DNA from 2 places in the Pseudoduganella sp. OTU4001 genome. Region 2 is predicted to be linked to the other one. Evidence: riboswitches for the same ligand, from Rfam matches in the RefSeq annotation. Region 2 holds a riboswitch; the other holds the start of a gene.
The links. A riboswitch is a leader RNA that binds a small molecule or an ion and turns the genes downstream of it on or off. The one in region 2 is predicted to bind thiamine pyrophosphate.
Positions count from the first base shown of each region.

Region 1: it holds a riboswitch for thiamine pyrophosphate, as region 2 does, so the genes downstream of both, AAHE99_RS12685 (TonB-dependent siderophore receptor) here and thiC (phosphomethylpyrimidine synthase ThiC) in region 2, are expected to answer to the same signal.

Region 1 covers NZ_JASATG010000011.1:96,508-99,910, reverse strand. Annotated here, with positions in the region: gene AAHE99_RS12700 (immunity 26/phosphotriesterase HocA family protein) at 1-379, opposite strand, end outside; gene AAHE99_RS12695 (ferritin family protein) at 389-688, opposite strand; gene AAHE99_RS12690 (iron-containing alcohol dehydrogenase) at 816-1,985, shown strand; TPP riboswitch at 1,993-2,092, shown strand; gene AAHE99_RS12685 (TonB-dependent siderophore receptor) at 2,165-3,403, shown strand, end outside.
Region 2 covers NZ_JASATG010000050.1:18,860-22,262, reverse strand. Annotated here, with positions in the region: gene AAHE99_RS25500 (DUF4336 domain-containing protein) at 14-685, opposite strand; gene AAHE99_RS25495 (hypothetical protein) at 703-1,323, opposite strand; TPP riboswitch at 1,381-1,483, shown strand; gene thiC (phosphomethylpyrimidine synthase ThiC) at 1,535-3,397, shown strand; gene thiS (sulfur carrier protein ThiS) at 3,394-3,403, shown strand, end outside.

The DNA.
Region 1 (3,403 bases), on a different contig from region 2:
AGGGCACGGACACTTCGCGCTCCGGCTTGGCCGGATCGTCGCCGTACGTGGCCTGCCAGGCCCGTTTCAATGCATCGGCGCGGCGGATAAACATCGGTACCGGCCACGCTTCGCGCTGGAAGCCGACGGTATTCCCGATCACCGGCCAGCGCCCGTTCGCAACCGCGATATCTCCGGTGCGGATTACCTTCAACGCGTCACTGGCCGACAGGTCCTGCACATCGGCCAGCGTCGGCAAGGTCCAATGCGTCGGCCCGAACAGATAAGCCAGCATGACCTTCCCCTGCGGTGACAGGCGCGCCACCAAACCTGTGGCATAACCGCCATTCCTGAGCGGGACGGCAAACCAGCTGCCCTCCCGGTACGGCTGCAACTTCATTCAATTCCTTTACTCGTAATGATACTGGGCGGCAATGGGGCCCGCTTTGAACAGCGCATCCTTCATTTCCTTATCCAGTTTCGGGTCGCGCCGCCTTACCCATTCCAGCAGCATCGCAATCTGCTTGCGCGTGGAATCGCGGTGGCTGGCCATGACCAGCTTCAGCTCGGGGTCGGTGCACGTTTCAATGCGCTGGTTATGCAAATCCAGTGCTTCGATTTTCTCGCTCAGCGACGTCAAGGCACGGTGCATGTCCAGCACCTGGGCATTGAGGTAATCGCGCGGCTCGACCACGTGTTCCTGTGTCATATCTCACTCTCCTTAGGCGTACGGATACACGCATTGTCAGCCTGCGGCGCGGATTTCTCAAGTGTAGCAAGGCCGTTTTGGGAGTGTCGCACGGCTGGGCGGGAATTGCGCGATAATGCCGGGCACTATGCAAAACTTTGAATTCCACAACCCGACCCGTGTCATTTTCGGCAAGGGCCAGATCGCCGCCCTGGCGAAACATATTCCCGCCACCGCCCGCGTGCTGATGCTCTACGGCGGCGGCAGTATCAAGACCAATGGCACCTATGACGAGGTGCGCGCCGCGCTGGCCGGCCTGGCCCATCCTGTGCTGGAGTTTTCCGGCATCGAGCCGAATCCGCGCTACGAAACGCTGATGAAAGCAGTCGAGCTGGTGCAGCGCGAGAAGATCGACTTCCTGCTGGCCGTCGGCGGCGGCTCGGTGGTGGACGGCACCAAATTCGTCGCTGCGGCGGCGCTGTTCGACGGCGACCCGTGGGACATCCTGAAAATCGGCGGCAAGGCCGTGAAGGGCGCCCTGCCCTTCGGCGCCGTGCTGACGCTGCCGGCCACCGGTTCGGAAATGAACAGCGCCAGTGTGGTCAGCCGCGCTTCGACGCAGGAAAAACGCGCCTTCATGTCGCCCCACGTCTACCCGCGCTTCTCGGTGCTGGACCCGGCCAAGACCCTGACCCTGCCGCTGCGCCAGGTCGGCAATGGCGTGGTGGATGCCTTCGTGCACACCACCGAGCAATACCTGACCTACCCGGCCAACGCGCCGGTGCAGGACCGCTTCGCCGAAGGCCTGCTGCAAACTTTGCTGGAACTGGGTCCGCAAGTGCTGGAGCGCCCGGACGACGTCGAAGTGCGCGCCAATATCATGTGGACGGCCACCATGGCGCTGAATGGCCTGATCGGCGTCGGCGTGCCGCAGGACTGGGCTACCCACGGCGTCGGCCACGAGCTGACCGCGCTGTTTGGCCTGGACCATGCGCAGACGCTGGCCATCGTCCTGCCGGGCATCCTGCAAATCCGGCGCGAGGCCAAGCGCGGCAAGCTGCTGCAGTATGCGGAGCGCGTGTGGGGTCTCGGCGCCAGCCAGGGCAGCGAAGACGAGCGCATTGATCTCGCCATCGCGCGCACCCGCGCCTTCTTCGAGCAGATGGGCGTGCCGACCCGCCTGTCAGGTTACAGCCTGGGTCCCGAAGCCATCGACGCCACCGTGGCGGCGCTGGAAACCGCCGGCATCACCGGCCTGGGCGAACGGCGCGATATCACGCCGGCCGACGTGCGCCAGGCGCTGCAACTGAGCCTGTAGTACAATACCGCCTCGCTAGGGGTCCTCGCGCAATGTGCGCGGGGTGAGAAATACCCTCCGAACCTGATCTGGATAATGCCAGCGAAGGAAAGCGCAAGACGGTTGAAGGCCCGGGAACCCGGGCCCCGCCTCACACTCGTGCTCTCCCCGCTGGCGCACACGCACAGCAAGAGCACAATATGAACAGCACCCGCCTCACCCTGGCCGCACTGGCCATCGCTTCCGCCTTCGCCCCTGCCGCCCACGCGCAGGACCAGAAAATGACCGAAGTGGTCATCACCGCCAACCGCATCGTAGCCGACCGCGCCTCTGTCGCCGGTTTCGGCGAACAGGCTTTGCTGCAAACCCCGGCCTCCGTCAGCGTGCTGACGCGCGAACAGCTGCAGGACCTGAACATCCGCAACACCAGCGACGCCGTAAAATTCGACGCCGCCATCGGCGACGCCTACAACGCCGTCGGCTATGCCGAGCAATTCTCGATCCGCGGCTTCAAGCTCGATAACGCCAGTTCCTACCGCAAGGACGGCCATGCGATCTCCGGCGACACCCAGATCCCTCTGGAAAACAAGGAAAGCATCGAAGTGCTGCGCGGCCTGGCCGGCCTGCAGATGGGCGTCGCGGCGCCGGGCGGCATCGTCAACTACGTGACCAAGCGCCCGACCGACGCCAACCTGCGTTCCGTGGTGCTGGAAGTGAGCGAGCGCGGTTCCGTGCTGGGCACCGTGGACCTGGGCGGCCGCTTCGAAGACCGCCGCTTCGGCTACCGCATCAACGCTGCCGGCGAGCGCATGCGCTCCATCATCAAGGGCGCCGACGGCCACCGCAGCTTCGTCTCCGCCGCCTTCGACTGGCGCATCAGCCCACAGGCGCTGCTGACCGTGGACGGCGACTTCCAGAAGAAGTCGCAAAAGACCGCGCCTGGCTTCCAGCTGACCGGAGGCACCCAGCTGCCGGTGGTCGATGCCGACATCTTCCTGAACGACCAGCCATGGGCCAAGCCGGTGGAGACCGAATCGAGCAATATCGGCATCGCCTTCCAATACCAGCTCTCGCCTGAGTGGAAAGCCGCCGTCAGCGCCAACCAGCACCACTTCAAGCGCGACGACTACACCGCCTTCCCTTACGGCTGCTCGAGCGAGGAACTGTGGCCGGGCTATTGCAGCAACGGCGATTACGACGTGTACGACTACCGCAGCCTGGGCGAAGAGAAAAAGCCGCTGTCGGCCAAGGCCCAGCTGCAAGGCAAGTTCGCGACCGGCGGCATCAAGCACGAGCTGACCGGCGGCCTGTCCTTCTTCAGCAACCATGAGCGCTGGGGCGACTATGTGTACGACTACGCGGGTGTGAGCAATATCTTCCACCCGGTGGTGGTGCCGATGTCGACCGGCGTCCTGGGACCGGTGTCCGAGCGCCGTACC
Region 2 (3,403 bases):
CGTGGAAATGAAGCTATAACCAGGCGAAGGCTTGTCGCAAAATGACACTCGCATCGGCGGTGATCGGTTCGCCGTGCGCCAGCAATATGCGCTCGATCGGCAACGCGTAAATTCTGGCGAGCGAGTCGCGCGCGGCCGGGCGGCGGGTGTAGACCAGGCGCAGCAACCGTGGCCAGGTGGCCTGGCCCAGCGCGCCGTTCAGGCGCAGGTATTCGCGCGTCAGCCAGTGCGGGTGGCTGCGCCAGTTTTCCACCAGGTCGGCGCTGACCAGGGTGCGCGAGGGACGGTGGTACAGCACGGTTTCCTGCAGCAGGCTGCCGGCGATGCTGACCGGTTCGATCTCGCCCTGCCAATCGGGATCGGGCGTGTCAGACAGCACGGCGTCAAAGCGCAGGTCGCGCCGCTTGCGCTGCAGCGCGGCCGGGCCGTGCAGGCGCGCTTGCGGCCAGCGCGCTTGCGCCTCGCCGGCGTACAGGTGGTGGAACATATTTGGGCAGACGATGTGGCGCACGGTGCCCAGCGCCTCCACCGCTTCCGCCAGCCCGCCGCCCAGCGGCACCGGCGAATGCAGCAGCAGGTCGCCGTTGGCAAAGCGCAGCACCGTCATGCGCGTGCCGACGCGCAGGCGGAGGAAACTCTGGGGCGCCGCGGCGGCCCAGACGTTGGGAGCGAATTGTTCGAGCATGCCGTTGTCTCCTCGTATTAAGGGCTGCAGGCCACGTTCCATGGGACGAAGTCGGTGCGCGCCGGCCGCACCGACAGGCGCAGCTCGCCGCCGATGTCGCTGCGGTAGACTAGCAGCGGCAAGCCGTCGGCGCCGCGGTCAAGGGCGGCGGCGCTGAAATTGCGCGCGCGCATTGGTGCACAACTGGTATTGCCGGCCATGAGCAGGCGCGCGCGCTGCAGCATCTCGCCCTTGGCCTGCAGCAGCTTGAGGATTTCGATCTCGGGCAGGGCGGCGCGCAGTTCGACCATCGTGGCCGGCGGCGTGCCGCAGCTGGTGGTGTGGTGCACCCACACATGCTGGCTGCTGTCCGTGCGCCAGCTGTCGTTGGCCTGCTGCGTGTAGCGCGTGCGCTCGACGCGGCACAGCGGCAGCACCAGGCGCAGCGGCGGTGCGTCGACGCTGGCGGTGGCGGCCAGCACGCTGGCGCCCGGCGCGCGTTCCATGCGCAGCGCGGGCGCCGGCATGCCGGGCGCGATGCGCTGCCAGAATTGTTGGAACGAGCGCTGCTCGGCCAGGGTCGGCGCGCGCACGCCCGCTGCTGCCGCAACGGCTGGCATCAGCGCAACAGTGGCGGCCATGAATACTGCATATCGCATCCAGTCTCCTTTCAATGCGCAACGATTATAGATATAATCCGCTCGCTACCGAAAGGTGGCAAACGCTAGGGGTCCTGTGCGGCGCAAGCTGCGCGGGTGAGAAATACCCTCCGAACCTGATCTGGATAATGCCAGCGAAGGGAAGCTTCAGGATGCGCCTGCGCGCGCGCCTAACCTCCTTTGCTGGCTCCTGTGCCAACCAAGGAGCCAAATGAACGCCAACGCAAAATTCCTCGCCGAGCAGGCCGAGGTCGATTCCGCAGCCGTTGCACCGCTGCCCAACTCCCGCAAAATCTACGTCACCGGCAGCCGCGCCGACCTGCGTGTGCCGATGCGCGAAATCAGCCTGTCCGGCGACAATGCGCCGGTCACCGTGTACGACACTTCGGGCGCCTATACCGATCCGGACGTGCAGATCGACATCCGCTCCGGCCTCGGTACGCCGCGCGCGGCCTGGATCGAGGAGCGGGGCGACACCGAGCTGCTGGACGGTCCGACTTCCGACTATGGCCGCCAGCGCCTGGCCGATGCCGAACTCGATGCGCTGCGCTTCAAGCTGCACCGCCAGCCGCGCCGCGCCAAGGCCGGCGCCAACGTCACGCAGATGCATTACGCGCGCCAGGGCATCATCACGCCGGAAATGGAGTATGTGGCGATCCGCGAGAACCTGCGCCGCCAGGAATACCTGGACGGCCTGCGCGCCAGCGGCGAGAAGGGCGTGCGCATGGCGGAGCTGCTGGGCCGCCAGCACCGCGGCGAGTCTTTCGGCGCGGCGATTCCGGAGCTGATCACGCCGGAATTCGTGCGTGAGGAAATCGCGCGCGGGCGCGCCATCATTCCGGCCAATATCAACCACCCGGAGCTGGAGCCGATGATCATCGGCCGCAATTTCCTGGTCAAGGTCAACGCCAATATCGGCAATTCGGCAGTGACTTCCTCGATCGGCGAGGAAGTCGAGAAAATGACCTGGGCCATCCGCTGGGGCGGCGACACCGTGATGGATCTGTCCACTGGCAAGCATATCCACGAAACCCGCGAATGGATCGTGCGTAATTCGCCGGTGCCGATCGGCACCGTGCCAATCTACCAGGCGCTGGAAAAGGTCAACGGCAAGGCCGAAGACCTGACCTGGGAAATCTTCCGCGACACGCTGATCGAACAGGCGGAGCAAGGCGTCGATTACTTCACCATCCACGCCGGCGTGCTGCTGCGCTACGTGCCGCTGACGGCCAACCGCATGACCGGCATCGTGTCGCGCGGCGGCTCGATCATGGCCAAGTGGTGCCTGGCCCACCACAAAGAGAACTTCCTGTACACGCACTTCGAAGAGATCTGCGCAATCATGAAGGCCTACGATGTCAGCTTCTCGCTGGGCGACGGCCTGCGTCCGGGCTCGGTGTGGGACGCCAACGATGCCGCCCAGCTGGGCGAGCTGAAGACGCTGGGCGAACTGACCCAGATCGCCTGGAAGCACGATGTGCAGGTGATGATCGAAGGCCCGGGCCACGTGCCGATGCAGCTGATCAAAGAGAATATGGACCTGCAGCTGGAGCAATGCGCCGAAGCGCCGTTCTATACGCTGGGCCCATTGACCACCGATATCGCACCGGGCTACGACCACATCACCTCCGGCATCGGCGCGGCGCAGATCGGCTGGTACGGCACCGCCATGCTGTGCTACGTGACGCCGAAGGAGCACCTGGGCCTGCCGAACAAGGCCGACGTCAAGGAAGGCATCATCACCTACAAGATCGCGGCCCACGCCGCCGACCTGGCGAAAGGCCATCCTGGCGCGCAGATCCGCGACAACGCGCTGTCGCTGGCGCGCTTCGAGTTCCGCTGGGAAGACCAGTTCAACCTGGGCCTGGATCCTGACCGTGCGCGCGAATTCCATGACGAGACCCTGCCGAAGGACTCGGCCAAGGTGGCGCACTTCTGCTCCATGTGCGGCCCGCATTTCTGCTCGATGAAGATCACGCAGGAAGTGCGTGAGTTCGCCGCCAAAGGCATGGTGGAAAAGTCCATTGAGTTCGTCAAGGGCGGCGCGCAGATCTACCGCGAGCAGCAGCCATGATGGAAA